DNA from 4 places in the Psychrobacillus sp. FSL H8-0483 genome. Region 4 is predicted to be linked to each of the others. Evidence: riboswitches for the same ligand, from Rfam matches in the RefSeq annotation. Region 4 holds a riboswitch; each other region holds the start of a gene.
The links. A riboswitch is a leader RNA that binds a small molecule or an ion and turns the genes downstream of it on or off. The one in region 4 is predicted to bind S-adenosylmethionine.

Region 1: it holds a riboswitch for S-adenosylmethionine, as region 4 does, so the genes downstream of both, MHB48_RS00905 (O-acetylhomoserine aminocarboxypropyltransferase/cysteine synthase family protein) here and metK (methionine adenosyltransferase) in region 4, are expected to answer to the same signal.
Region 2: it holds a riboswitch for S-adenosylmethionine, as region 4 does, so the genes downstream of both, MHB48_RS17415 (bifunctional homocysteine S-methyltransferase/methylenetetrahydrofolate reductase) here and metK (methionine adenosyltransferase) in region 4, are expected to answer to the same signal.
Region 3: it holds a riboswitch for S-adenosylmethionine, as region 4 does, so the genes downstream of both, mtnK (S-methyl-5-thioribose kinase) here and metK (methionine adenosyltransferase) in region 4, are expected to answer to the same signal.

Annotation. Positions count from the first base shown of each region.
Region 1 covers NZ_CP152052.1:169,413-177,050, forward strand. Annotated here, with positions in the region: gene MHB48_RS00870 (lysoplasmalogenase) at 1-648, opposite strand, end outside; gene MHB48_RS00875 (RDD family protein) at 774-1,181, opposite strand; gene MHB48_RS00880 (M3 family oligoendopeptidase) at 1,196-2,893, opposite strand; gene MHB48_RS00885 (DUF2087 domain-containing protein) at 3,054-3,809, shown strand; gene MHB48_RS00890 (GIY-YIG nuclease family protein) at 3,830-4,183, shown strand; gene MHB48_RS00895 (YdcF family protein) at 4,411-4,974, opposite strand; gene MHB48_RS00900 (glycerol-3-phosphate acyltransferase) at 5,017-5,658, opposite strand; SAM riboswitch class I at 5,799-5,914, shown strand; gene MHB48_RS00905 (O-acetylhomoserine aminocarboxypropyltransferase/cysteine synthase family protein) at 6,029-7,321, shown strand; gene MHB48_RS00910 (homoserine dehydrogenase) at 7,448-7,638, shown strand, end outside.
Region 2 covers NZ_CP152052.1:3,583,513-3,591,150, forward strand. Annotated here, with positions in the region: gene metH (methionine synthase) at 1-2,111, opposite strand, end outside; gene MHB48_RS17415 (bifunctional homocysteine S-methyltransferase/methylenetetrahydrofolate reductase) at 2,092-3,951, opposite strand; SAM riboswitch class I at 4,029-4,133, opposite strand; gene MHB48_RS17420 (nuclease-related domain-containing protein) at 4,351-5,307, opposite strand; gene MHB48_RS17425 (protoporphyrinogen oxidase) at 5,450-6,835, opposite strand; gene kynB (arylformamidase) at 7,250-7,638, opposite strand, start outside.
Region 3 covers NZ_CP152052.1:4,066,482-4,074,119, forward strand. Annotated here, with positions in the region: gene MHB48_RS20005 (sugar ABC transporter substrate-binding protein) at 1-14, opposite strand, end outside; gene mtnA (S-methyl-5-thioribose-1-phosphate isomerase) at 11-1,066, opposite strand; gene mtnK (S-methyl-5-thioribose kinase) at 1,063-2,253, opposite strand; SAM riboswitch class I at 2,328-2,483, opposite strand; SAM riboswitch class I at 2,657-2,762, shown strand; gene mtnW (2,3-diketo-5-methylthiopentyl-1-phosphate enolase) at 2,913-4,127, shown strand; gene MHB48_RS20025 (2-hydroxy-3-keto-5-methylthiopentenyl-1-phosphate phosphatase) at 4,133-4,798, shown strand; gene MHB48_RS20030 (methylthioribulose 1-phosphate dehydratase) at 4,795-5,412, shown strand; gene MHB48_RS20035 (cupin domain-containing protein) at 5,428-5,961, shown strand; gene MHB48_RS20040 (hypothetical protein) at 6,025-6,201, opposite strand; gene tatC (twin-arginine translocase subunit TatC) at 6,415-7,170, shown strand; gene tatA (twin-arginine translocase TatA/TatE family subunit) at 7,268-7,471, shown strand.
Region 4 covers NZ_CP152052.1:2,986,931-2,994,568, reverse strand. Annotated here, with positions in the region: gene MHB48_RS14300 (prolyl oligopeptidase family serine peptidase) at 1-768, shown strand, start outside; gene MHB48_RS14305 (NUDIX domain-containing protein) at 1-2, shown strand, start outside; gene MHB48_RS14295 (hypothetical protein) at 772-1,221, shown strand; gene pckA (phosphoenolpyruvate carboxykinase (ATP)) at 1,343-2,929, opposite strand; SAM riboswitch class I at 3,123-3,240, shown strand; gene metK (methionine adenosyltransferase) at 3,441-4,637, shown strand; gene MHB48_RS14280 (gamma carbonic anhydrase family protein) at 5,148-5,660, opposite strand; gene MHB48_RS14275 (alpha/beta hydrolase) at 5,770-6,561, shown strand; gene MHB48_RS14270 (malic enzyme-like NAD(P)-binding protein) at 6,701-7,638, shown strand, end outside.

The sequences.
Region 1 (7,638 bases), 1.3 Mb from region 4:
TAGCAGATTCTTTCGGGATGCGGAATAATGAGCATAGATACTAAAAGCAAATAAAAATTGTGCTCCATAATAGGGAATCATAATAAAGGCGTCCGAAAAGGGAATATCAATAATAAATTTATTAATCGCAAGTACAGAGTCCGAGAAAATAAATAAAATTGCCCCAATGATAGCAAATTTATTAGCCGTTTGAAAAGCATTCCAACCCATCGTTAAAATAACGAGCATATAGATAACTACTGCAACAGTTAAAATATATTCACCTTGTGACCATACAGTACCTGCAATCCAGATGCCCATTGCAACTCCATACGCAAGCAACATTACAGCAGCCCATTTCGGAATAGGTATTGCTTTTATTTGTCTAAAAGCGAAAATATACCAAATGTGCCCGATTAAAAATGTAATAAGACCAATAATAAACCAATAAATTAATCCATCCGCAAGCATACATATAAATAGCCCAATGAGTATGAGCATTTTATACTTTTTGGGCTCTCCAGCAGGTTGCAAAAAAGCAAACAATAAAATTAGTAGCATTGGAATTAGTTTAAAAATAATTTTAGTAGATACAGGATCTTCTGGTATGAAGAATATATAAACAATTCCCATAACCGCAATGAAAACCGAAATAATTTTACTCCACATAAAAAAGCAACACCCCTCTATTCTTATATTCGTTACTGAAATTTAATATCCTGCAATATTGTATGCGAAAGAAAAATAAAAAAAGAACAAGCCTAAATAATTGCTCAAGCTTGTTCTTGCATCTTTTAATATTCTGGGGGATTACTAGTTACATACGTTCCTGCGATAAAATCATGAATTGCACGTTTGTCTTCTCGTAGTCCTACCATAAAAGCACTCACGATAACGCCTATTCCTAAAGTGCACACATATATAAAACCAGCAACAATAACTCGTAAAATCATTGTTCCAAAGCCAGGTTTTGTGCCATCTACTTTCACAATTCGAATACCCAATATTCTCTTTCCGACTGTATATCCATACCATAAAACAGGAACAATTAATGAGTAGAGCATGTTCCCAAAGCTTGTAATGGGAGTTTCCTCCCAATCCCCAACGAGTAGGTAGCTAATAATTGAAAGTGGAATACCAATAATTAAACTATCAAAGATACCTGCGAAAAAACGTATCCAAAATCCAGCCGGGTTTGTCATTATTCACTCCCTTCTTACAAAGCAGAGTCATCCACGCTATTTAAATATTCTTCAATAGAACCAATTACCGATTCTACACAACCGTCTTCAAATGGAGAGATTAGATTCGCTTCTGCTACTAATTTTGTGAACGATTTAGAACCGCCTAGCTGGCAAAGGTGTAAATAATCTTTCCAAGCAGCTTCGTGATCTTCTCTTGAACGCTTCCAAAATTGGAATGCACAAATTTGCGCTAATGTATAATCGATATAATAGAATGGACTGTTGTAGATATGTCCTTGACGTTGCCAAAAAGCACCCGCTTCTAAGTAACTATTACCATCATAATCACGGTGAGGTAAATAAATCTCCTCAATTTTTTTCCAAGCAGCTTTTCTTTCAGTTGGTGTCATTTCTGGATTTTCATAAACAACGTGTTGGAATTCATCTACAGCTACACCATAAGGTAAGAATAACAAGCCACTACTTAAATGAGCGAATTTATATTTGTCTGTTTGCTCTTTAAAGAACAATTCCATCCAAGGCCAAGTGAAAAATTCCATACTCATCGAGTGAATTTCACAAGCCTCGTATGTTGGCCAAAGGTATTCTGGAATTCCAATATCGCGGCTGGAGTATACTTGGAATGCGTGCCCTGCTTCGTGAGTTAACACGTCGATATCACCAGAAGTTCCATTAAAATTAGAGAAAATGTATGGAGACTCATAGTTATCGATAAATGTACAATAACCACCTGATTCTTTTCCTTTTTTAGCAACTAGGTCCATTAAATCACGATCAATCATAAACTGGAAAAACTCAGCGGTTTCAGGAGATAACTCTTCGTACATTTTCTTTCCATTCTCTACAATCCACTCAGGTGACCCTTGTGGGGTAGCATTTCCAGACAAGAAATTAAGGGATTCATCGTAAAACTTCATATTATCAATCCCAATTCTCTTCGATTGGCGCTCATATAACTTAGTTGCAACAGGTACGATAAAGTCACGAACTTGATCACGGAATTTTTTCACCATCTCCGCATTATAATCGATTCGATTCATACGGATATAGCCTAGCTCCACAAAGTTTTTATATCCAAGCTTCGTAGCAATTTCATGACGTACCTTTACAAGCTGATCATAAATATCATCGAACTTCGCTTCATGCTCTTGGAAGAAACCGAATCTTGTTTCCATAGCTTTTATACGTACATCACGATCCGTTGATTCTCCGTATGGGCCAAGCTGGGCAAGTGTCAATGTTTCCCCGTTAAATTCCACTTGTGCAGAAGCAACAAGCTTCGAATAGTCAGAAGACAATTTATTTTCCTTTTGCAAAAGTGAAATCACTTCAGAAGAAAAGGCTTTGATTTGAAAATCAGCAAGATCAAATAATTGGCTGCCCCATTTGTCTTCTAATTCTTTTCTAAAGGGTGAATCAACAAGTGCTTTGTAATATTCTGTAACCAACTCTTCTATCTCTGGAAGTATTCCATCAAAATGATCACGTTCGTTTTGATAAAATTCATCATTCGTATCAATAGATGCACGAATGTAAACTAAATTAGATTGCGTCGAAAAGTCATTGCGAAGTCCATTCAGTTCTTGAATTGTTGCACTTTGTTCTTCAACTGAAGAAGCTTGTTTAAACTTTGCCAATGCCTCACTAAACTTTACTTTGCCTTCTTCTAGATTTGGTCGTTTGTACTCATAATCTTGAAATGTAACCAAAGGTATTCTCCTCTCGATTGCTTCTTAGAATAAAAGCGTTTACAACTTAATTGTTTAATATTTTCAGATAAATTGCAACTATTAAAATTAAATTGATTTTTTATAGACGTTATTATAAAATGTTTATAAAATAACAAACAAAGATTGGGTGTGTTTATTCGTGGAAATTTCAGAGCTGTTTTGGAATGCTGACGCCAATCAATTAAGGCAGGGTTACAAGGAAGAAAAAGAAGTATTTGTTTGCCTATTATGTGGAGAACAGGTAGAGAAAGGGCTTATTTATCCTGAGGATAATGTGCTCTATGAAGCAGAACGTTATATGAAACGGCATATCGAAACGGAGCATGGATCTGTATTCCATTATCTAATCGGGTTAAACAAAAAATTAACCGGATTAACCGACCATCAAAATAGTCTCCTTCGATTATTTTATGAAGGAAAAAACGATGCAGAAATACAATCAGAGTTAAATATTGGAAGTGCATCAACCATTCGCAACCATCGCTTTGTATTGAAGGAAAAAGAGCGCCAAGCAAAAATATTCTTAACGATGATGGAATTGTTGAAGGAAAAAGATGACCATGCACCAACCTTTCTTCCACTTCATAAAAATGCAACGATGGTGGACGACCGTTACAATATAACAACCGAAGAGCAGCAAGAGGTTGAAAAGAAATTTTTCCTAGCAGGAATAGACGGGCCGCTAGTAAAATTTCCAAAGAAAGAAAAACAAAAGCTGGCTACACTTCGTGTCATCATCAAACGATTTGAACTAGAACGCATCTACAGCGAAAAAGAAATAAACGAGGTACTTAAAAATGTATATGCTGACTTCGTCACTTTGAGACGTTATCTAATCGAATACGGCTTTTTAGATAGAAAAGACGATGGCAGTGCGTACTGGGTGAAAAACTAAAGTAGAGGATTGGATAAAAAATGGAGCGAAAAAAGGAACTAAAACAAGAGTATAAAGAAATTAAAATAGAAGGTGGCATCTATGTCATCACGAATAAACAAAACGGAAAAAAGTTTGTCGCTTCTACACGAAACTTCAAAACATTAAATGGCACCAAATTCACGTTAGAAACAGGAACGCATACCAATCGATTACTCCAAGAAGATTGGAAACAATTCGGTAAAGAAGCATTTGAAATCGAGCAAATAGAAGTATATAAACCATCTAAAAATCATTCCACGTCTGAAAAGAAAGAACTAGAAAAGCTCTTGGAAAAATGGATGGAACAATTACAGCCATATGGGGAGAGGGGGTACCATACGAAGAAAATTTGAAGTAGAAAGGCTTCCGAGGAATTGGAAGTCTTTTTTGAATGAGTTAATACAGTCTTATTTACAGGTTGAAATATCATCCTTTACTAGACAAACTGCGTCCGAACGAGAGCGATTCCACTCTTACGAGAGCTCACCATGTCTATGCAAGAGCCGGCGTGTCCAAACGAGAGCAGTCCGGACGGAAATGAACACGACAAAAAAATGACCCCAAACGTACACATTCGGAGTCATTTCCCTACAATATAGGTTTTCAGTAATGCAGCGCGTTCACGTAAACGCGACTTCATTTCGCTAATTTTTGGTGTCTTAGCTGCTACAACATCTGCGTCCCAATCGATCTCTTCTGCAAGAATTTTCGCACGTTGTAAATGGTAGTCACTTGTAATAATCGTTACGGATTCTACGTTTTTCGGTAGGAGCTTTTGAGAAAATAGCAAATTCTCATAAGTAGAAGTAGATTGATCCTCTACGATGAGTCTATCTTCCGCTATTCCGTGCTCCAATAGAAAAGCTTTCATGACCGCAGCTTCTTCGATGTCTTCGTCCGGTCCTTGTCCACCAGACAATACAAGCTTCACATGCGGATTTTCTGTAGCATAAGTTAGTGCAGATTCCAATCTATAACGTAACGCGAGGGAAGGGATATTGCCTTCCTTCACTTTGGCACCAAGAACGATGGCGTATTCATTCGAGCCATCTGCTTTAGGTTCCAGTCCATCATTGATCCATTTACTAGTAAGCATCCACATACCGAGTCCGCTAGAAGCAATCACTAATAAAGGAATAAGCACAATCCACCTCTTCTTTTTGTTTATGCAAATCACCCATTTCATTTACATGGAAGTCTTCTTTTTCCTTAGAAATGCAGATATCCTTGGCTCTTCTTTCCTAGCTAAGCGTTGGAAGTTTTCGATATGCAAAATAGACGCCATGAATAATAAAAGTGCAGCAATCGCAATTGGTGCAACTCCATCTGCAGTCCAAATAGAAGCACCCACAAATACAAAGTAAAATACAAATACACCAATTAATAAATAATCTGTTAAAAAAGTAGCACCAATTAATAATAAAAGACCGATTAGCCCAATAGGCCAATGAATAGCCAGAAGCACACCAATAATGGATGCAGTCCCTTTTCCACCTTTAAAACGAGTGTAAATGGGGAAGTTATGTCCTAAAATGACTGCGGCACCAGCTAGATAAAGTAATAAATCCAACTCGATAATTGAAAAAGTAGCAAATTGCTCTGTAAAAAAGCGAACACCGATAATAACGAACACACCTTTTAAAATATCGATTGCTGCAACTAACATCCCGTACTTCATTCCAAGAACAATTGCTGCATTGGAGGCACCAGAGTTTTTTAAGCCTTCTTTTTTTATATTCACTCCACTAAAAAATTGGGCTACCTTTGAACCGTGCATAGCTCCAATTAAATAGCTAATTACTATGATGCTAATACTCCAAATTACCATCGTATGTCACTCCCTAAAAAGTATTCCACTATATTAAACGTATCAAGTACAAAGAAGTTTCAGAATTTTTGTGAAAAACACTTGACGAACAGATAAATAGAATCATATACTGTGTAACAAGATGGAAAAATAATCTAATACTCTTATCAAGAGTGGCGGAGGGACTAGGCCCTACGATGCCCGGCAACCAACAAGTTCTAAACTTGGAAAGGTGCTACATCCTACAAATTCAGGTTACGAATTTGGAAGATAAGAGGAGGAACATGCGAAATCGCACCCCTCTTCTAAATTGAAGAGGGGTTTTTGTTTGTTCTCAATCCTCTCCCGACTCCGAAGTATCCATCTAAACTACTTTCTAGGAGGAATTCAAATGACAAATCTTCAACCAGAAACACTTCTTTTACACGGTGGTCAACAACCAGATCCAGTAACAGGTTCACGAGCAGTTCCAATTCACAAAACGACTTCTTTTGTATTTCGTGACACAGAGCACGCACAAAATTTATTTGCTTTAAAAGAATTTGGTAATATTTACTCTCGTATTACAAATCCTACTGTAGATGTTTTTGAACAGCGAATTGCTCTACTAGAAGGTGGAACAGCAGCAGTTGCCCTTTCTTCAGGAATGGCAGCAATTGCATTTTCTATTTTGAATATTGCGGGAGCAGGAGACGAAATTATTGCAGCGGAAAACTTGTACGGCGGTACCTTTAATTTATTTGCACATACATTGCCACGCTACGGAATTACAGTTAAATTTGTAGATTCCACAGACCCAGAAAATTTCCGAGCAGCAGTTACAGAAAAAACAAAAGGATTTTTCGCTGAGATTATTGGTAACCCAAGTTTGAACGTGTTAGATGTTGAAAAAGTGGCAGCGATTGCAAATGAAGTAGGAGTTCCTCTTTTAGTAGATAATACATTCGCAACACCATATGGCTCGAATCCGATTAAACATGGTGCTCATGTAGTCATCCACTCTGCGACGAAATGGATTGGTGGTCACGGTACAACAATCGGAGGAGTAGTAGTAGACGGAGGAAACTTTAATTGGGATTCAGAGAAGTTCCCTGGATTCACAGAGCCAGACGTAACCTATCACGGCTTGCGATATGGCATTGATGTGCCTACCGTAGCATTTGCGATTAAACTACGCGTTCAATTGCTTCGTGATTTTGGTCCATCCTTAAGCCCAGATGCAGCATTTTCTTTCCTTCAAGGGTTAGAAACACTTCATCTACGCGTTCCTAAGCACAATGAAAACGCACAAAAAATTGCAGATTATTTATCCAATCACGAGGGTGTTGAATGGGTTAACTACTTAGGATTAGAAGAGCATCCATCTTATGAACTGGCACAAAAGTATTTATACAATGGCTTTGGTTCTATTCTTACATTTGGGGTAAAGGGTGGAAAAGAAGCTGGCCGACATATTATCGATAACATTGAAATTTGGTCGCATGTAGCAAACGTAGGTGATGCAAAATCGTTAATTATTCACCCTGCATCTACCACACACCAACAATTAACTCCTGAAGACTTAGTGAAATCAGGTGTTACAGAGGACTTAATTCGCTTGTCTGTAGGGTTAGAAGCAGTGGAAGACTTGCAAAATGCACTTGATAAAGTACTTGTAGGAAAAACAAATGTCCTCTCTAGATAGAATTTTGTTGTTAGTTGAGAGAAAATAGTCTACAATATGTAAAATAGTCAATCAATGTTCGGTTGGTGTTTTATTAGAATATGAATATTTGAACTCAATTGTGCAGATTCATTTGGAGGAGAAAGTATGGCGAAAATAAAAGCAGCAATCTTAGGTTTTGGAACAGTTGGCCAAGGGATTTATCATATTGTGAATGAAAAAAGAGAAGACTTAAAAAACTCGTTAGGATTGGATATTGAAATTAGTGCCATTCTAATTAATAATTTATCGAAAGATAGACCAGAAACGCCTGGCGTACTAGTGACAGATAATTTCGA
Region 2 (7,638 bases), 600 kb from region 4:
TCCATATATTGCTCTAAATGGGCAACAGATGCTTTCATGACACCCGCACTTTGAAGTACTTCTGCAACAATTAGTTGATTGTCATTAAATAGACGCCCCACTTCGGACATCCCTTCCATTAATGGTCCATTGATGACTTCCAGAGGAGTTTCATACATTTGAAGTGCAGCTTCCAAATCAGGAATCAACCCCTCTTTTGTTCCTTCGATAATATAATAAGCAAGACGCTCAGGAACCGTTTTTGGAATATCATCTTCTGTCTTTTCTTTCTTTTTATCTCGATAAAAGTCTGTAAAATCAGCAAGAGTTTGGTCCGTCGTTGTGAATAAAAGCTCATTCGCCATTTCCACTTCTTGTTTCGGGATAGACGCAAATCGTTCCAATTTCTCTGTATTCACAATCGCATAATCAAGTCCCGCTTGTGTACAGTGGTATAGATAAACCGCATTTAATACTTCACGTCCTACTGGAGGAAGTCCAAATGATACATTACTTACGCCAAGAATCGTTAAGGTACGTGGCATCTTTTCTTTTATTAATCGAATACCTTCAATCGTTTCTACTGCCGAACCAATGTATTGTTGATCCCCCGTACCTACTGGAAATACTAATGGATCAAAAATAATATCTTCTGGCGCAAGTCCCCATTTGTTTACAAGCAAATCATACGAACGTTCTGCAATTTCGAGCTTGCGCTCACGTGTAACAGCCATTCCAACTTCATCAATCGTTCCGACTACTACTGCTGCTCCATACTTTTTCACAAGGGGCATAACCGCGTCGAATCGTTCTTCTCCGTCCTCTAAATTAATCGAGTTGATAATTGTTTTTCCTTGTGAATATTTCAATGCTTCTTCAATAACATTTTCATCCGTCGAATCAATGACAAGTGGCACTTTCACTTTTTTTACGACTTCTTTCATGAAATGTGTCATATCCTCCAGCTCATCTCGGTCTGGGTTTGCAAGACAAATATCAATTACATGTGCCCCACCTTTTACTTGGGCACGCGCAATTTCAGAAGCTTCTTCAAATTTCCCATCTACAATCAATCGTTTAAACTTCCTAGACCCAATAACATTGGTACGTTCTCCAATAAATAAAGGACGCATCGATTCATCATATTGAAGGGGTTCAATTCCAGACACAACATGGCCATGACCTGCTTCTGCTCGTTTGCGTGGTGCAAGGTCTTTCACTGCTTCGCGAACTGCTTGGATATGTGCAGGAGTTGTTCCACAGCATCCACCGACTACATTTAGCCAGCCTTTTTCTGCAAAGCCTCTTAGTTTTTTAGAGAGCGATTCCGGTGACTCATGATAATGCCCTTCTTCGTCAGGTAACCCTGCATTCGGATAACAGCTTACATAACCTTCTGATAGCTCCGAAAGGGAACGAATATGATCCGTCATAAATTCAGGGCCAGTTGCACAATTCAATCCAACAGAAAGTGGCTTAATATGCTCAATGGAAATGTAGAAGGCTTCGATGCTTTGACCAGCGAGCGTCGTTCCCATTGGCTCGATTGTGCCCGAAATCATAATAGGAAGTTCTTTTCCCGTTTCTTCAAATGCCTGTTTTATTCCGATTGTAGCAGCTTTCACATTCAGCATATCCTGACTCGTTTCTAGTAAGATAACATCGGATCCACCTTCGACTAAAGCTTTTGCTTGCACGTAAAAGTCATGCGTTAATTCATCAAACGTAATTCCACCAGTGACTGATAATGTTTTCGTCGTTGGTCCAATTGCTCCAGCTACAAAACGCGGCCATTCTGGTGTAGAAAGTTCTTCAGTACACTTCTTCGCAAGTTGCGCTGCGCGAAGGTTAATATCACGTGCCTGATCACCTAGATTGTACTCATTCAACACGACTGGAGTTCCACCAAATGTATTTGTACAGATGATATCAGCACCAGCTTCTAAGTATTCCCGATGAATTTGTTCAATAACATTTGGATTTATAATGTTCAAATATTCATTACAACCGTCGTATTCTTCTCCACCGAAATCTTCTGGGGAAAGGTTGGCATTTTGAATCATCGTACCCATCGCACCATCGATAATAAGTATTCTATTTTGAAGCTGCTGCTCAATTAGATGTTTGGACATAACTGTTTTCTCTCGCTTTCTTTTCATCAAACTCTTTAATATAGCGAATCAATTCCAGTGACATATCGTATCGGAAAAACGGCGTAATGATGTAAATACCATTAAATAATTCTGCAGCAGTATCGATTAGTTCTTTCGCGATTTGTATACCCTCCGCAGTCGCGCGCTCTCTATCTTCGCCACATAAGCGCATACGTTCCAGCACTTCGTCTGATAATTTAATACCAGGCACTTCATTATGCAAGAACTCCGAATTACGGCTATTCGTGAGCGGCATAATGCCAATGAAAATAGGTGTAGATAGATGGTTGGTTGCTTCATATATTTCATGCAATTTCTCTTTTGTATAAACAGGCTGCGTGATGAAATAATCTGCTCCACATTCTATTTTTTTCTCCAGTCGCTTGACAGCACGATCGAGTATGCGAACATTTGGATTGAAAGCTGCTGCAACGGAGAAGTTTGCTTTTTTTCGAAGCGATTTTCCCGAGAATGAAATACCTTCATTTAGCTGTTTAATTAATTGAAGCAACTCTAAGCTGGAGACATCATAAACACTTGTTGCACCTGGGAAATCTCCAATTTTTGTTGGATCGCCAGTTACAGCCAGTATGTCATGGATGCCAAGTGCATCAAGCCCCATTAAATGTGATTGCAAGCCAATCAAGTTGCGGTCACGACAAGTAATATGTGCAAGTGGACGAATATTATTTTGCAGCTTTAGCATGGATCCCATTGCCATATTGCTAATTCGCGGAGAAGCTAGTGAATTATCCGCCATCGTGACTGCGTCAATTCCAGCGGCATAAAGCTTGTCGGCCCCTTCCATGAAAGTAGATGTATCCAAATGTCGGGGCGTATCCAGTTCAACAATAATCGTTCTTTCCGTCTTCGCTTTTTCGTGGAGTGGCTGATTGATTGTTGGCTCTGCTTCTTGAATAACAATGGCTGTTTTCGACTTTACGATTTTATTTGTAATCGGAGGTAAATTACCGATTCTTTTTTTCACCGCTTCTATATGTTTTGGTGTCGTCCCGCAGCATCCACCGATTAAACGGACACCTGCTTCCCTTAGGTATAATGCTGCTTTACCAAAATAATCTGCTTCGGATTCGTATACAATACGTCCATCCTCTATATCGAGCAGACTCGCATTTGGATAAGCAGAAAGAAACGCTTTTTCAGGGAGCGTGACCGCTTCAAACGCTTGGATTGTATGATGAGGTCCTAATCGGCAATTGACTCCTACAATGTCGGCCCCAATTGCTGCTAGCTGATGCAAGGCTTCATTTAGCGATAAGCCATTTTGCAAGATACCTGGCTCATGCATCGATACTTGGGCAATGATTGGCGTATCCGTCATCTTGCGCAAATACGTCACAGTGGTCGTTAGCTCCTCCAAATCATAGTACGTCTCTAACAGTAAACCATCTGGATTTCCCGATAAAAGTTGAGTTGCTTGCTGGTCAAGCGTTGCAATAATTTCACTGATGGAGGCATCACTCTTACGTATTCCTCGGATGCCACCGATCGTCCCAAGCACAAATTGTCCTCCTGGTGCAGCAGCTCTCTTCGCAATTTGCATCGCCGCTTCATTGATTTCTTTCACTTGATGCTCTAACCCGTATCGCGCCAACTTAATCGCATTCGCTCCATATGTATTCGTTTGGATAATATCTGCTCCTGCAGCGATATAATCTTGATGAATCTTCTCTACAATCTCAGGTTTCTGTATGTTTAATTCTTCATTACAATAATCAATTCCGTATGAATAAAGCAGCGTCCCCATTGCTCCGTCTGCAGTTAACATATTTGTTTGCAATTTCTCTAACAATCCCATTCGCTCTCATCCTCTCTAAAATACAAAAAAAGCCTTCTATGAAAAAGAAGGCTTTACGAGTATGCAAAATTCGTACCTTCTCATCTTTCAGACCATAATATGTCTGCTGGATTTAGCACCTGACCATTCGGCTGGTTGCTGAAGCTTCAAAGGGCCAGTCCCTCAGCTTCTCTTGATAAGAATTCACTATTCAGTTTTTTATTATTAGGATTATACTACCTTTCTTCAACTAAAGCGTCAAGATGTGTTTCGAATCTTCTAGATATTCAGATTAGAGGTGAGAAGATTATCCTATTGTTATTGGTTATTATCCGATTCTTTTATTTATTATCCGATTTTCATGGGTAATCATCCGATTATGATTGTTTATTATCCGATAATCTTACTTTATTATCCGATTCACCTATTTAAGTCCCAATTCCACTTATAAAGTGTATTTCTTTTTGCTGATCCCTCTCTCATAAGCTCCATTGAATTCAATATACGTGAAACAGATTGGAAAGATTCCAACTTCAAAAAATATCGACACTGCCGATTATTAATACTCTCCCCAACTAATACAAACCATTCCCAAATCGCTTTCTCGTGAGCGAGTCGTTCCACATAACCACACCTCAAACAGTTCCAGCCATTTTTCCTTTTCACCATTCCTAACTTTTCACACTTCTCACAACAAACCCCAGTCAGCAAATCATTCGGGTGGATGCCCCATCGACCACACATAGGATAAGGAAAATACGATTGATGGCTAGCCACCATTTTCTCTGCTAACTCATGCATTTCATCCACCTCTAAACACATTTTCTCTCGAGTAATATTCCTCAGAAACACAGGAATCGTTTGATGAAGTATTGTAGGGTAGTTAACAGATGACTCAACTACCAATACCTTTGCGTTCGTCAATACAATCACACCATAAATAGGAATCCTCACTCCGCGTACTTGCAACCAGTCATCGAGCAAACATATATTGCGCTCCATTTGTCCCTCTGGACTTTCAAACACATCCACTTTCCCCTCATCATTTTCTCGTTCTAGCTGCAAAGGATTTTGCTTAAAACGCAATCTTCCACCTATATTTTTACTCTCTAAAATAACCGCATAATACTGCGTAACAAATACTGTATCAATCTGAAACTTTCCATACGATTCTAAACTTATATCATGCAACACCACGTACTCAAACGGAAAGGAATACTTCTGAAACACCCCGTCCACTCGCACTTCCCCGTGAATTCCAGCCTTCGCCATATGCATTTTCGAATGAATCAAATCCTTCATGCCGTGCATTTCTGGCAATCGTCTTTCTAACAACTTTAAACCAATATAACTGTACTCATTCGAACGTGTTTTCACTATCAATAAACCACCCCCATTCGCATCGTATCACATGAACAATAAATGTAAATTCCACTAAAACACCGACAATTCCATTTCCATAATAAAAAAAGGACCAAAATTATATTTTGGCCCCAAATTTGCATTCACAATTAAATTCTTACATTCTTTCAGCTATTAACTCAGCCGTTTCTTTCCCATTTTTAATACAAGCTCCTATACCTACCCCATAATAGGAACATCCTGCAAGCATTACGTGAGGAAACAGTGAATCCATTTTCTCGTTCAACGATTTAATTGCTTCGCCATGCTCTAAATGATAGTTTGGCATTAGATCATTCCATTTCGTTACTTCTACCACTTGGGGTTTACCATTTAGCTTCAAACTCTTTTCGATATCTTGTAAAGCCACTTCTACTAGCTCGTCCTCGCTCATATGCTTCATGCCTTCATACGCGGGATTAGTGCTCTTATAAAACATACGCACAAGTAAATGACTGTTTTTGGATGTGTGCTTCCATTTACGACTTGTCCATGTGCATGCATTACATTTCACATCGCTATTTTCAGAAACAATAAAACCTGTTCCCTCCGCAGGGAGCTGTTCATCTGGAATATCAAATCCCAAATAAATACTAATAAGTGACGAGTTTTTTAGCTTATTAAAATCGTTATCTAATTCCTCATTTTGCAATATTGCTTGCGCAACATTATGTGGAGTAGTTAACACTATGTAGTCTGCTTCAATGTACGCATCGCTAGATAATGATACTTCGTAAGTTGTCCCCTTCTTCACAATTTTCGTTGTGTGGACTCCTTTTAAAATAGTAGATTCATTCAGTTCTTCTTCCATACGATCGATTAACGTCGAAAGTCCATTTCTAAAAGAGATGAATTTTTTATTCGCAGCAGCCTGAAACTGTGATTTATTTTCACCTAAGCCTTTTATGATACTACCGTATTTGTTTTTATAATCAATTAAGTAAGGTAACGTAGAAGCTATGGTTAGCTTGTCCAGATTCCCAGAATATACGCCGGACAATACTGGAGCAATTTGTTTCGCTACTAATTCTTTTCCTAAAAAATGCTCTAAAAATGAACCAACGGAACTCTCTTTCGTAAAGCTTTCATTTGGTAAATCAAAATCTTTTAATGCTTCCTGTTTTCCAGCCTCAGATACTAATGTGCTGCTATTTAAAGATTCCACACTAGTAGGAATTCCGAATACGGTATCCGCTGGTATTGCGTGTAGCTCATTGTTTGTATAAATATAGGAAATTCCCGTTGCATTATAAACAAGCTCGTCCTGTAGTTGCAGTTCTTCTACCAATGGCATAACGCCTGTATTGCGAGCAACAATAGAATCTGCTCCCACTTCCATGATGAAATCCGCTTCTTTAACAGAGTAAATTTTCCCGCCTAAGTAATCATTGGATTCAACTAAAACCAATTCGACATCTAGTGATTTTTCTATTTTAAGTCTATGTAAATAATGCATAGTGGACAGTCCTGTAATTCCTCCACCTACTACAACTACCTTCTTCAAAATTATCACTCCTTCTATGTAATCAAGAATAACTCACTATCCCTAGTATAAGCAGTAATAAAAATATATAGTATGATTTCTCTCACTCTTCCTATGTATTTCTGCAAAAAATCTCTAATAGTTTTCAGGATTGTCAAATTTCAAGGGTGCTGTCCCTAAAGTCATATAGTGACTGAGAGATGGCCCCTTTTCTAATGTATTGATTTCCGTTCCAGACGGACGCTTTCCGCGGGCATGGCTTCAGTCTCCTCGTCGCGAGCTCCTGCGGGGTCTTCAGCTCACGCTATTCCCGCTGGAGTCGCCGTCTTCCACTACATTCAATTGCTTCCAAAAAAATAGTTATTTTATAAAAAGTATACAAAAAACAGGTGTAGAAAAAGACTCTTTTTTCTACACCTGCTTCAATTTATGGGCTTATTGGACAGCCCCAGTAATCTTTCTAAGTACAGCTCGCACTGGACTGCCATCTGCTCCTTGAATCTTTAACGGCAGGGCAATCAATTCATAATCGCCAGGTTCCACATCTTGGAGTAATAAATTTTCTAGAATATGGACGCCGTGATGATAGAGTGCATAATGGGCAGGTAAGTCTTTATTATCGAGAGAATCAACGGAAGGACGATCCACTCCGATTAAGAAAATACCCTTTTCCTGCAAGAAAGCACCTATATTTTCTTTCAGCACGGGAATGTGACTAGGAAACTGCTCCACACAAACATTAGCAGCAGTTTTTAATAATAAACGCTCCACGCCATCTAACTCAAATCTTTCTAGTTCTTTCCGTCCGATTTCATTAACTCCTA
Region 3 (7,638 bases), 1.1 Mb from region 4:
ATTTTTGTTTTCATGATCTTTCTCCTTTTTCTGTTCCCAATAAAGCGGGAATATTTTTATTGTATTCCGGGTAGATGATTCCTTTTTCGGTAATGATTGCTGTAATGTATTTGCCAGGTGTGACATCAAATGCAGGATTAAATACTTTTGTATTTAATGGGGCTACTTGCTTTCCTGCAACATGTGTTATTTCATCTGATGGACGTTCTTCAATCGGTATTTCTTTTCCATTTTCAATAGTTAAATCAAAAGTGGAAGACGGTGCAGCCACATAAAACGGAATTTGATATGCAGCCGCTAATAATGCCAGGTTAAGAGTTCCAATTTTATTAGCAGTATCACCGTTTGCAACTATTCGGTCTGCTCCAACAATAATTGCTTCAATTCCTTTTGCACCGATTGTATGTGCGGCCATACTGTCTGTTATCAGCGTAACGTCAACACCTGATTGCTGAAGTTCCCAAACAGTCAGTCGTGAACCTTGAAACACTGGTCTAGTTTCACAAGCGAATACTTCAAACCGTTTTCCTCGTTCGCTTCCAAGATGGAAAGGGGCTAACGCAGTTCCATATTTTGCAGTTGCAATAGATCCTGCATTGCATATAGTCATAACTTTCGTCTGATTTTCAAGTAAGGAGAGGGCAAATTCACCAATATTTCTGCATGATGCTTCGTCTTCCTTATGAATGACGATAGCTTCCTCTAACAACAGTTCCTTCGCTTCTTGAATAGTTGCAGCATCTTTAGCTACTCTTTGCAAACGATCTAACGCCCAAACTAAATTGACGGCTGTTGGTCTTGATTCCCCTAAATACAAGGCATCCTTTTCCAAATGCTGATAGAACTCTTCTAATGTATTTGTTTCGTAATGCTGAGCAGCTCTAGCTAAGCCATATGCAGCTGTAATACCAATAGCAGGAGCCCCTCGTACTTTTAAAGTAACAATTGCATCGTACACATCTTCTATTGTTTCTAGTGTTAAATAGTCCACTTCAAGAGGTAATTTCTGCTGATTTATAATTCTAAGTTTCTTATTGGTCCACTCTATCGATAACGGAATACTCATTTGTGTAACTCCTCCAGTAATGCAATTACTGCATGAATAGATTTAATTTCATTGCGTTTTAATATGAGTGCTTCCCCTATTAGTAAAGCCTGTTTTTTGAAAAGGATTCGTTTTTCGTCATCTGCAATCCCATCCAAATCCTTCACATGTGCTAACCCGATTGTACGCCGAATTAATTCACAACCAGCAAAACCTAGTGTATCGGTGAAAATTTTATCCAATACGTACTCTTCAAATCCCTCAGTATCTTTATAGGATTCAATACCTTTTGATTTCCATAGTGTAGAAAAGTTGGATGAAAACACTTCCCACGTTTGTTCGATATGATCGAGAATCACAATTCGCTCTTCCGCTTCTCTTGTAATGGATTGCACCATCATATTTGCTAAAAATAATCCAACATCGAATCCCATAGGTCCATAAAAAGCAAACTCTGGGTCTATCACTTTCGTTTCTGTTTCGCTAGCAAAGATACTTCCTGTATGCAAATCTCCATGAAGTAATGCTTCCGCTTCCGTCAAGAAACTTTTTTTCAATTTCGCGACTTCCAGTTTTAATGGCCCATTATTCCAAATAGCTTCCACTTCTTCTCTCAACGAAAGTTCATAGTCATTTGTATCGTGATCAAAAAATGGATCCGTGAAAATAAGATCTTCTGTAATTTTACATAGCTCTGGATTAGAAAACTCAGACACTAGTCGTTTTTTTTCAAACGGGTGTAATGCAAGATCAGATGTATGGAAAAGGGTTTGAGCAAGATACTCCCCAATATCCTTTGATAGCTTCGGATAAGATTCATAATGAATTAATCCTTCGCGTGCAATTTTTAAATGGGATAAATCCTCCATAACCGTAATTGCAAGTTCCTCGTCGCTCGCGTATACAGTCGGAACCAATCCAGTCGCAAATTCACCGTGTTTTTTTAATGCATTAGCTTCAATTACGGCACGTTTTAACGTTAGTGGCCAGCTTTCTCCAATCACTTTTGCATATGGTAAAGCCTGTTTGATAATGAGACTTTTCTCTCCATTACATTCCTTTATGTGAAACACATAATTTAGGTTACCATCACCAATTTCGCGACAATTTAATTCCGCTTCCTTTGGAAAGAAATTCAGTTCTTTCGCATATAAAATTGCACGCTCTTCTGTTAATGATTCATATTGTTTTTTTGTAGTTATCATCATTCTTCTCTACCTTTCATTTACAAAATAAAAAGCCTCTTTCAAAAGAAAGAGGCGTAGAATAAGAGACTTCTCGCCTCTTATCTTTCAGAAAGTTACCTTTCTGATGGAATTAGCACCGTGCCTTACGAGAATATACATCTCGGCGCGAAAAGCGCCCCGTTTCACAACGGTATTACGGTCGGTTGCTGGGCTTCATCGGGCCATTACCCTCTGCCTGCTCTTGATAAGAGTGCTATTACTTACAAATTTATGCTATTTGAAATGAATCCTAGCATATTAGAAAAAGAGTTGTCAATAATTTATTTCAATAAAAAAAACATTCTAAAAATTATATTGACAATCTTTCTGTTGCATGAAATAATCATTATTAATTTGACAAAACTAATCTCAATTGAATAAATTTTTCTTATTTAGAGCAGGTGGAGGGACGAGCCCTATGATACCCGGCAACCGGTCTAGTTACTAGACACGGTGCTAATTCTTGCAGTCCATTGACTGGGAAATAAGAAGTCGTTAAACCTTTAACCTCTTCTTTTTTGAAGAGGTTTTTTATTTCGAGAAAAGCGAAAGGCGCCAGCTTATCCGCAACTGCGACGAGCTTAGCAAAAGCCCTTGCGCCAAGGTGAAGTTGATTTTATCTAAAAGGATTGTGATGAATAATGAGTAGTGTAACCTCTCTTTATCAGGTGTACGGTAAGCCCGGATCTTTTGAAAAAAAAGCAGAGGGTATCGCACTTGGTTTAACAGTTGGATCCTGGACGGACTTACCATTACTTGAACAGGAACAATTAAAACAGCATAAAGGAAATGTTGTTTCGATTACAGAATTTGAATATGTTCACCATCCGCTGAAACCAGACCAAATCAAAGCGGAAATAAAAATAGAATATCCTAGTGCTAATTTCTCGGCAGATTTACCAGCCATTTTAACAACTGTTTTTGGCAAACTATCGCTCGATGGTGAAGTGAAGCTTTTAGATTTAGAATTTTCTCCAGAGCTTTTGACTAACTTTCCAGGACCAAGATTCGGTATTGATAGTATCCGTGAGCTACTAGGGGTATATGGTCGCCCCCTCATCATGAGTATATTCAAAGGAGTAATTGGTCGAGATATTAATTACTTAGCAGAACAACTTCGACACCAAGCGCTCGGAGGAGTTGATCTCGTAAAAGATGATGAAATTCTTTTTGACAATCCGCTTACTCCTTTTGAGAAACGTGTCACAACTGCTCAAGAAGTATTGCATCAAGTGTATGAAGAAACCGGACACCGAACGCTCTATGCCGTTAACTTATCTGGACGAACATCCGGATTAAAAGCAAAAGCACAAAAAGCAAAAGAACTTGGAGCAGATGCTCTTTTATTTAACGTCCATGCATATGGCCTTGATGTACTTCAAGAACTAGTGGAAGACCCGAATATCCAATTACCGTTTATGGCTCATCCCGCTTATAGCGGTGCGTTCACATCTTCCCCATTTTACGGGGTTGCTACTCCACTACTACTTGGAAAATTAACACGTTATGCAGGAGCAGATTTTTCATTATTCCCTTCACCTTATGGAAGCGTTGCACTAGAAAAAACAGCAGCACTCTCGCTTGGTGAAGAATTGACGAAAGTAAGTGCAATAAAACGAAGCTTTCCAGTACCTTCTGCAGGTATTCATCCTGGCTTAGTTCCGCTATTAATCGAGGACTATGGAATCGATAGCATTATTAATGCTGGTGGAGGCGTACATGGCCATCCTGCAGGTGCTACTGGTGGAGGACTCGCTTTTAGGCAAGCTGTATCGGCTGTGCTTGACGGAATTCCTCTTTCAGAAGCTGCAAAACAATATAGTGAATTAAAAAAAGCAATGGAACTGTGGGGGTAAGCATTATGAGCAAGCTAGTCATCTTTTGTGATTTTGATGGCACTATTACAAATCAAGACAATATTATCTCTATCATGAAAAAATTCGCTCCTCCCGAATACTTGCCGATCAAAGAGAATATTTTAGGACAAAAGCAATCTATCCGTGAAGGTGTAGCAGAAATGTTTGCTCTGTTACCCGCTTCTTTAAAGGATCAAATCGTTTCCTATTTGTTAGAGCAAGCACAGATTCGCGAAGGATTTGCTGAATTTGTTTCATATACGAGAAAACACAACCTACCACTATATATCGTTAGTGGTGGTATTGATTTCTTTGTAGAACCGATGCTTAAAGAGTTCGGTCCATTTTCGGATGTTTATTGTAATGCATCCAATTTTTCAGGAGAGACAATACAAATCGAGTTTCCACATGGATGTGATGAACAATGTACCAGCCAAGGCTGCGGGTGCTGTAAGCCCTCCATCATTCGCCAACTCCAAGATAATGATGCGGTAAGTGTTGTAATTGGAGACTCGATAACAGATTTAGAAGCTGCCAAAATGGCAGATCTCGTTATAGCAAGAGACTATCTCATTACTAAGTGTGAGGAATTGAATATCCCTTATGAACCTTTCGAAAATTTCCGAGATGTCATGAATATTATTGACGCAAAGTTAGGTGTAGAAATATGACCACACTCCAAAGTAAATGGGAAGAGTTAGCAGACATAAAAGATGAACTAGCTTCTCGGGACTGGTTTATGGGAACTAGCGGAAATTTGGCTATAAAAGTGCACGACAATCCAATAGAATTTCTAGTCACAGCTAGCGGAAAAGATAAGAAGAAGAGAACCCCAGAAGACTTTTTACTCGTAAACGCAAGTGGAAATCCCGTTGAAAAAACGGATTTAAAGCCATCAGCAGAAACATTATTGCACTGCGCTATCTATTCTAAGACATCCGCTAGATGTAGCCTCCATGTCCATACAGTTGCAAATAACGTCATCTCTGAATTATACGGTGATAACGGGAAAATCGACTGCCGTGGCCAAGAACTCATTAAAGCTTTTGGACTGTGGGAGGAAGATGATATACTCTCCATTCCTATCATTCCAAACCATGCGCACATTCCTAGTCTTGCCGAAGAATTTAAGTCTCATATACTCGCTGAGAAAGGTGCGGTTTTAATTCGTAACCACGGTATTACTGTTTGGGGTAGTGATGCATTCGAGGCCAAAAAACTACTAGAAGCTTGTGAGTTTTTATTTCAGTATCAATTGACATTACATCAACTAAAATCAAAATAAGAAAGGAAGAATAAAATGGCTATCATTAAAATTCAAGGAACGAACGAAACAATTGAAGCACAAAACGAGGTTGCAGCATTTTTAGAGAAACAAGAAGTTATTTATGAGCATTGGGAAATCGAAAAATTACCAGGACATCTTCGCGAAAAATTCGACCTTAGCGATGTAGAAAAAGAAGAAATTCTAAATGCTTTCAAAACAGAGATTGATGACATTTCAGAGCGTCGTGGCTATGAAGCAGCAGATTTAATTTCTTTATCTGATTCTAACCCTAACTTAGATGAATTATTGAAAAACTTCGAGCGCAAACATCTTCATACAGATGATGAAGTTCGGTATATCGTTAGTGGCCATGGAGTTTTTATTATCCAAGGAAAAGACGAAAACTTCTTTGAAGTACATTTATCACCAGGAGACTTAATATCAGTACCAGAAAACATTACGCATTACTTCACGCTTGCGGAAGATCGTAAAGTTGTTGCAGTTCGAATCTTTGTAACTACTGAAGGTTGGGTACCAGTTTATCAAGATGAAGTTGCTCAAAGCTAAATCTATAAAAAACCAAAAACTCCTTACATGCTTTCTACAAGCTTGTAAGGAGTTTTTTATAAATTATTTAACAAGTAATCCACCTTGTTTTAAATAAGCTTGAATACCCTCTGCTGCACGGTAAGTTAGCGCTCCGACTGTACCAGTAGGATTGTAGCAACTATTATGTGGAAATGCAGTTGCACCGACAACAAATACGTTTTCAGCTTCCCGCATTTTAAAGACATTTATTAGATTCAAATTGATAATATACTATAGTTTAAATAAGTAAATATAAACTACTTTTATTTACAAATTCATTGGAAAGAGTATAATGTGTAGGTAATACAATACAACATTTCTGTTTCACATCCTATGTCTCATAAGATAGGATGTATGGGATTACAAAAACAATACAAGAAAGACATATTTATTTTCTTTCACTTTGTTTGATTAGATGGGGTGGTAAACAAAATGGCACAAGAACCGGAATTGACGCTCGTCGAACATTTAACCGAGCTTCGAAAAAGGCTCATTATAGTAGCATCAACTTTTATCCTATCCCTTGCTTTAGGGTTTTGGATGGCTCCAAAAACATTAACCTTCTTAAAACAACAACCTACAGCTGCCCATGTCGAGTGGAATGTCTTTGGCTACACAGATGGACTGATGATTTATGTTAAATGTGCTTTAGTGTTAGCTATATTAATTACTTTACCAATTGCAATGTACCAATTATGGTTATTTGTGAAACCAGGTTTATTAGATAAAGAAGCAAAAGGTACGATTTATTTTATCCCTATTTCTTTTCTATTATTTTTAGCTGGTATCAGTTTTAGTTACTTTATCTTATTTCCTTTAATGTTGAACTTTATGTCCAACATTAATGATTCTATTGGTGCTTTAGAAACTTACGGTATGCAACAATACTTTACGTTTATGTTTAATTTAATTATTCCTGTAGGTATCGTTTTCGAATTACCTGTTATCATTCTTTTTTTAACAAAACTAGGAATTGTCACACCGGATAGATTACGTAAGATGAGAAAGATTTCCTACTTTATACTAGTAATTGTTGGAGTTTCTATTACACCTCCAGACTTTATCTCAGACTTTATCATCGTAGTACCATTACTACTGTTGTTTGAAATAAGCATACTCGTTTCTAGTTGGTCTTATAAAAAACAGCAAGCAAAACAAGCACTTCAGCAAGAAAATTTTGAAGAATAAATTTTGCTTTTTATTCGTGTTATAATAAAATAGTAAACTACTCATGAACTCTCGCCACTTGACTTATATAGAAAACAACTTAGAGGAGGAACTTCCTATGCCAAACATCGGCGTACCAGGTTTAATCATTATCTTAATCATTGCTTTAATCGTTTTCGGACCATCTAAACTACCACAGTTAGGTAAAGCAGCTGGACAAACACTAAAAGAATTCAGAAATTCTACGAAAGATATTGTAGATGAAGTAGCAGATGAATTTAAATTAGATAATAAAGAAGCAGATTCTAAAAAGAAAATATAATGTCTTAAACCAGCTATTTTAAACAATAGCTGGTTTTTTTGTTTCTAAAACATGTTTGTTGACTAGAGAGTACTTATTGTCAAGGTCGTAACGGAGATGCAGTAGCAAAATGGATGTACGACTTTGCTACAAAACTCTGGTGAATAAATAGTAGTAGGGATGAAATT
Region 4 (7,638 bases):
GAGAAAGTTCGTGTCTATCCATCTCCTAATCCACATATCCGCTTAACTGAAATTACATATTGGTCATGTGGGTTAAGAGTGAAAGGATTACTCGCAACACCTAAAAAGGAAGGTAAGTATGAAGGGATATTATATTGTAGAGGAGGCATGCAAAGCATAGGGATGGTTCGACCTGCTCGTATTGCTCAAATTGCATACGAAGGTTTCATTGTCTTTGCGCCATACTACCGAGGAAATCGCGGAGGAGAAGGTAGGGACGAATTTGGTGGGGAAGATCGCTGGGATGCCGTTTATGCAGTGGATGTTCTAAAGCAGTTTTGTCTACCAAGTCGCATTCATTTATTTGCTTTTTCTCGGGGAGGGATCATGGCTCTTTGGACTGCGATATTGCGGAAAGATATTACGAGCATTGTAACCTGGGCGGGAGTATCGGATATTTTCTTAACGTATGAGGAAAGACAAGATATGAGAAGAATGATGAAGCGAGTTATTGGTGGTACACCGGCCAATCGGGTAGACGAATATGAAATCAGAAATGCTCTTGCGCTCATCGAGGAAATCCACGCATCCACACTTATAATTCATGGACTGCAGGATACAAATGTTTCATTTGAGCATGCTCAAGCCTTAGAAGAAGCATTATTAAGGAATAACAAAGTAGTAGAAACATGGTATTACCCTGAATTTACACATTTCTTCCCGAGCAAAGTGAACCGCCAAGTGGTGAAGGATGCATGTGTGTGGATGAAAATGCAGAAAGGGGTTTAGTTAATGGGCAATATTACCATTACAATTGAATCGAGTAGTGTAGAAGGAAAGTCTTCATGTCCAGTTGATACTAGTTTTTGGAAAAATTTATGGGAACAATACACTGCTGAATTTACTGAATTAATAATACATTGTTGGATGGAAGAGCAGGAAGTAGTGGATGAATTAGGAGCAAGGGCAGTAAACGTAATAAATGAAGGTTTAATGAAAGTATTTACGATCAATTTAAGCGAAGATAATCGCCTTTTCTTCTGTAATTATTCTATAGATCCGAGGGGTGGTTTAAAATGGTTTACAATGTTTTTTCACGTGAATGGTGATGAACGATTAGAAATAGGTCATTATGGCTCTGAAATTACTTTATACAATGTGGATAAAGAAAAAGCAACGGAGTTTTCTGCACTTTTTCCTGGATCATCTATCTCAAATTTCCATGATGATTATGAAGAATAAAGGGATGCCATAAATGCCGTTTAAAAACGGCTTTAGGGCATCCCTTTTTGTATTATTTGTACTTAAGGTGATAACAACTTGCACCCAATGGAGCACAATAACTGTGCTAGCTTGAGGATGATTATGCTATTGGACCGCCTTTAAGCGAAATGTCTTCTGATACTGTACCGAATTTGTTAAAGTTTTCACGGAATGCTTGTGCAAGGGCCGTAGCTTTTGTGTCGTAAGCTTCTTTATCTGCCCATGCATTACGTGGAATTAATACTTCAGATGGTACGCCTTCAATATGTGTAGGGATTTCAAGACCGAATATTTCATCTTTAGCCGTTTCTACATTAGTTAGTTTTCCGTCAATTGCAGCGCGAACCATTGTACGAGTATAAGCCAGTTTCATTCGGCTACCCACTCCATATTCCCCACCAGTCCAACCAGTGTTTACTAGGAATACTTGTGCACCATGCTCATCGATTTTCTTCCCAAGCATTTCTGCATACACAGTTGCATGTAATGGTAAGAAAGGAGAACCAAAGCAAGTTGAGAATGCTGGTTGTGGTGATGTGATTCCGCGTTCAGTTCCTGCCAGTTTAGATGTAAATCCGCTTAAAAAGTGGTACATCGCTTGTTCTTTCGTTAATTTACTGATTGGAGGCAGTACGCCAAATGCATCAGCAGTTAAGAAAACAATTGTGTTAGGGTGACCTGCTACAGAAGGATCTACAATGTTTTCGATATTTTGGATTGGGTATGCTGCACGTGTGTTTTCAGTTAAAGAGTTATCCGCATAAATTGCAATGCGAGTTTCTGCATCAACTACTACGTTCTCTAAAACAGTTCCGAATGTAATCGCGTCATAGATTTGTGGCTCATTTTCACGAGTTAGGTCGATACATTTTGCATAGCATCCACCTTCTATATTAAATACACCATTATCTGACCAACCATGCTCGTCATCTCCGATTAATTTACGTCCAGCATCAGCAGAAAGTGTTGTTTTACCTGTTCCAGACAGACCGAAGAATAAAGCTACATCGCCTTCTTCCCCAACATTTGCTGAACAGTGCATTGGTAAAATGTTTTGTTCTGGTAATAAATAGTTCATAATAGAGAAAATAGATTTTTTCATTTCTCCAGCATATTCTGTACCACCAATTAGAACAACACGTTTTTCCATAGATACGATGATGAAGGTTTCTGATTTAGTTCCATCAACTGCAGGGTCTGCTTTAAAGTTAGGAGCACTAATAACTGTAAAATCCGCTTCATGAGATGCAAGCTCTTCTGATGAAGGGCGGATGAATAATTGATGTGCAAATAAATTGTGCCATGCATATTCATTGATTACTTGAATGCTTAGACGGGATTCTTTGTCTGCACCAGCAAATCCTTTAAATACAAATAATTCATCTTGTTCCTTTAAATACTCTGTCACTTTAATATATAATGCTTCGAAAATTTCAGAGGAGATAGGTTGGTTTACTGAACCCCAATCGATTTTGTCTTTGGAGATAGCTTCTTCAACAATATACTTATCTTTTGGAGAACGACCTGTGTATTTACCTGTCTCTGCTTTTACCGCTCCAGTAGAAGTTAAAACTGCTTCTCCTCTAGATGTTGCCTTTTCTACAAGTTGTGGTACTGATAATTGAACGCTAATGTTGTTACCAGCTAACAATTCGTTCAGTTCACTCACAGTATCGATTGAATTCATGTTGTCTTACCATCCTTTTTTTAATTATTGCCTCTTATTTAGAGGATTTTTCATTGATATGTGAAATAGTATAACACATTTGACTAATTAGTCTACACTAATGACTTGAATATTTTTTTCATGTGTGAAAACTTTTCGAAATAACGCTTGACTTCTACTTCCTAAGTACGTATGATGGTAAATTGAACGGATACTCTTATCCCGAGCTGGTGGAGGGGTCAGGCCCTATGAAACCCGGCAACCTGTAATTAGCAATTTTATTACAAAGGTGCCCAACCTGAGACAAGGTGAAATCCCTTGATTGATAAGAGTGAAAGGTGCTTATGATATTAATCCTTTCCTCATGTATTTTTGCGTGAGCGGGAGGCTTTTTTATTTAACATCGCCCTTTATCCTTGTGTGCCAAGTCCGAAACGGCTTCAAGTTTAATCTAATTGAAATGGCTTGACATGGGAATGAGTACCGTATCAATTCTTGAGAGAAATCTCGCAGGATATAGGAGGAACAATCTATGACACAACGTCGATTATTTACATCGGAATCAGTAACAGAAGGACATCCAGATAAAATCTGTGATCAAATTTCTGATGCTATTTTAGATGCAATTTTAACGGAAGATCCAAATGCACGTGTTGCTTGTGAAACAAGCGTTACTACTGGTCTTGTATTAGTTGCAGGAGAAATCACAACTTCTACTTATGTAGACATCCCTAAAGTGGTTCGTTCTACTATTAAAGAAATTGGATATACTCGTGCTAAATATGGTTTTGACTCTGAAACTTCAGCAGTTTTAACTTCAATTGATGAGCAGTCTGCTGATATTGCAATGGGTGTTGACCAAGCTTTAGAAGCTCGTGAAGGATCTATGACGGATTCAGACATTGAAGCAATCGGTGCAGGTGACCAAGGTCTTATGTTTGGTTATGCTTGTAATGAAACACCAGAACTTATGCCACTTCCAATTAGCTTAGCGCATAAACTGGCACGCCGTTTAGCAGAAGTGCGTAAAGATGAAACATTAGACTACTTACGCCCAGATGGTAAAACGCAAGTAACAGTGGAATATGATGAGAATAATAATCCAGTTCGTATTGATACGATTGTTATTTCTACACAACATCATCCAGAAATAACGCTAGAGCAAATTCAAAAAGATTTAAAAGAAGTAGTGATCAAACCTATTGTTCCTGCTCATTTAATCGATGAAAATACAAAATACTTTATCAATCCAACTGGCCGATTTGTAATTGGTGGACCTCAAGGAGATGCTGGTTTAACAGGTCGTAAAATCATCGTAGATACTTATGGTGGATACGCTCGTCATGGCGGTGGTGCATTCTCAGGTAAAGATCCAACGAAAGTGGACCGTTCTGCTGCATATGCTGCTCGCTATGTTGCCAAAAATATTGTGGCGGCTGGAATTGCAGATCGTTGCGAAGTACAATTAGCATATGCAATTGGTGTAGCACAACCTGTATCTATTGCTGTAGATACATTTGGAACTGGGAAAGTAGAAGAGGCACAATTAGTAGCACATATTCGTGAACTATTTGACCTTCGTCCAGCAGGAATTATTAAAATGCTAGACCTACGTCGCCCAATTTACAAACAAACTGCAGCTTATGGTCACTTCGGTCGTACAGACATCGACGCACCATGGGAAAAAACAGATAAAGCAGAAGCTTTAAAAGAAAAAGCTGGTCTATAATTAAAAAAGCGATACTTTCCTTGAGAAATATAGGGAAGTATCGTTTTTTTGTTATAGTTTTCTCATGGAATATAACTTTCGGTAAATGGGCAATTACTCTTATTAAAAAAAGACGCTCAAACCTACTTCTACCATTACAACGCGCACGGAAGTGTCATTGCTTTAACCGATCAAAACGGTGAGTAGATAGCGACTTATGAATACGATGCATGGGGGAATGTATTAAAAGTAGAAGAAGCGGAAATTGCATCTTCGGGAGCTTGCAATAGGAGTAGGAAAGAGTCTCTTCTTTTTATCGAAAAAAGTATTAACCTGTTTTCGAAAGTTGTAGGAGTGCGACAGACGGACAAATGCCAGAAGATTACCGAGAAAAAAGAGGCTGTTCGTGACGTCAGTCACGAACAGCCTCTCACAAAAATAAAACGGTAATAATATAGCAAGAAGTCTGTTCAAAGCCCTCCGGAAATGAAAGAAAATAGGTTTTGTGCTTAAAGGGCGCTTGCTCTTTTTTTATTCCTGTATCGATTTATAATACTGCCCTTTTTCTACATACTCACGAATAATTCGTTGTACATCTTCTTTATCAACATCCGTTAATTCTCGTACAACTTTCGCTGGGCTCCCCATAGCAAGGGAGTTAGGTGGAATTTTCTTTCCAGGAGGTACAAGACTCCCGGCTCCGATGAATGCTCCTTCTCCTATTTCTGCGCCGTCTAATATGATCGAACCCATCCCGACTAAGGCACCTTTTCGAACAATACAACTATGTAAAGTAACTTGATGTCCAATGGTCACTTCATCTTCTATAATAAGTGGTTTATTTGGACTTTGATGAAGGCAACTTAAATCTTGTATGCTCACTTTTCGTCCAATAATAGTAGGAGCAACGTCTCCTCTAATTACCGTATTAAACCAAATTGTAGACTCTGGTCCGATTGTCACATCACCTGTTATTGTGACATAATCAGCTATAAACACTGATTCATCAATTGTTGGTTTTTTGTCTTTATATGGATAGATCAAGATATACACGCTCCTTATAAAATAGAATATAATTAATGGTATCAAACAAACAGTTGGAAAGAAACAAATTATACAGAGTATAGAGTGATAGAAAAGAGGTGTGATGTGCATGTGGAAATGGGAAACAGAAGAAAAACCAAAAGCCGTCATAGTCATTGTTCATAGTGCATATGAGCATCATAGAAGATATGCTTGGCTCATTGAAAAACTAAGAAGTTCCAATTACCACATTGTCATGGGGGATTTACCTGGTCACGGTGAGCTTAACAAAGCTAAAGTCCTTCATGATGAATCCTTTGAACAGTATAAAGAGTACATAAAACAAGCTCTTCAAGTAGCGGTAGCTTATGATCTTCCAATATTTCTACTAGGACATGGCCTCGGTGCTACATTGTTAGTAAAAGTTTTACGCAAATTAGAAGTAGAGTATGCAGGTATTATTCTGACTTCTCCATGGTTGCAATTGGAAAAAATGCCGTCTAAATGGACAAATGCTTTAGCAAAATTATCGGTTCAGCAAAAAATAAAGCATGATATACAGTTAAATGATTTAACAAGAAACTATGAAGTGTATCAACAATTTGTAAATGACTATAGTTATCGTACACTTATAACAAATGATTGGTATAAAGAACTCCAACATCTAATGAAAACGGTAGTTCAATCTACGAATTCCATACCCAATGTTCCTTTATTATTAATGACTGGCGAAAGAGACAAAGTTACGGACACAAAAGCTTCAGCAAGTTGGTTGAAACAGCAAGAGCTGTCAGAATATCAATTTAAAGAGTGGAAAAATTGTTTCCACGATTTATATCAAGAACCTGAAAGAGAAGAAATTTTTGCTTACTCACATTCGTTTATCAATAATGTCCTAAGATCTATTGGATATATTGTTTAATAACTCCTTTTAAGTGTAAAATCAAGGAGAGAGAAATTACTATTTTCATAACATAAAAGAATCTTCATTCTTTTCGAATGAAGATTCTTTTATGTTATAATTCAATGATGTAAATAGAGAAATATTAAGGAGATTTGACATGGAAAACCAACATATCATTCGTAATATAATAGTAGAAACACCTTCTAAGCCTGGTAACTTTGCTAAAGTTGCTACTGCAATTGGGATGGCTGATGGAGATATTGGGGACATTACTACTTTAAAAAGCGGAGCATTAACAACTATTCGAGATATTACAATCACTTGTAAATCTAAAAATCAATTGGATGAAGTTATTACTAATATTCAAGCTATTGAAAATGGAGTAAAGATTCATGCGGTCACTGATGATGTGTTGAAAGCACATGAAGGTGGTAAAATAGCTATGAAGAGTAGATTAGATGTTCGCTCACTAGGAGATTTACAACGAATTTACACACCTGGTGTTGCCAGTGTTTGTATGGATATTGTAGACAATCCTGAAAAAGCAAACTACTTTACGTCTATTGGGAGTTCAGTTGCAATTGTAACGGATGGAACAGCCATTTTAGGATTAGGTAATATTGGTCCAGTTGCTGGAATGCCTGTAATGGAAGGAAAAGCGGTATTATTAGACCAATTTGTTGGACTAAGCGGTATACCGATCTTATTAAACACTAGTGATCCGGATGAAGTAGTGGAGACAGTTAAACGTATTCATCAAGGGTTCGGAGCTATTTTACTAGAGGATATCGGATCTCCACATTGTTTTGAAATTGAAGAAAGATTAAAAGCAGAACTTCCTATACCGGTTATGCATGATGATCAGCATGGTACAGCTGTAGTTGCTTTGGCAGCAATTTTATCAGCTTGTAAGGCGACGAATGTAGACGTGAAAAAAGCCAAGATAGGTCAAATTGGTCTTGGAGCAGCTGGACTTGCGATTTGTCGTATGTTAATGGCATATGGAGTAGAAGAGGTATATGGTCTTGATCGTCAAGAAGAAGCTCAAAATCGCTTAATTGGATATGGTGGACAAACACTTCCATCACTAGAAGA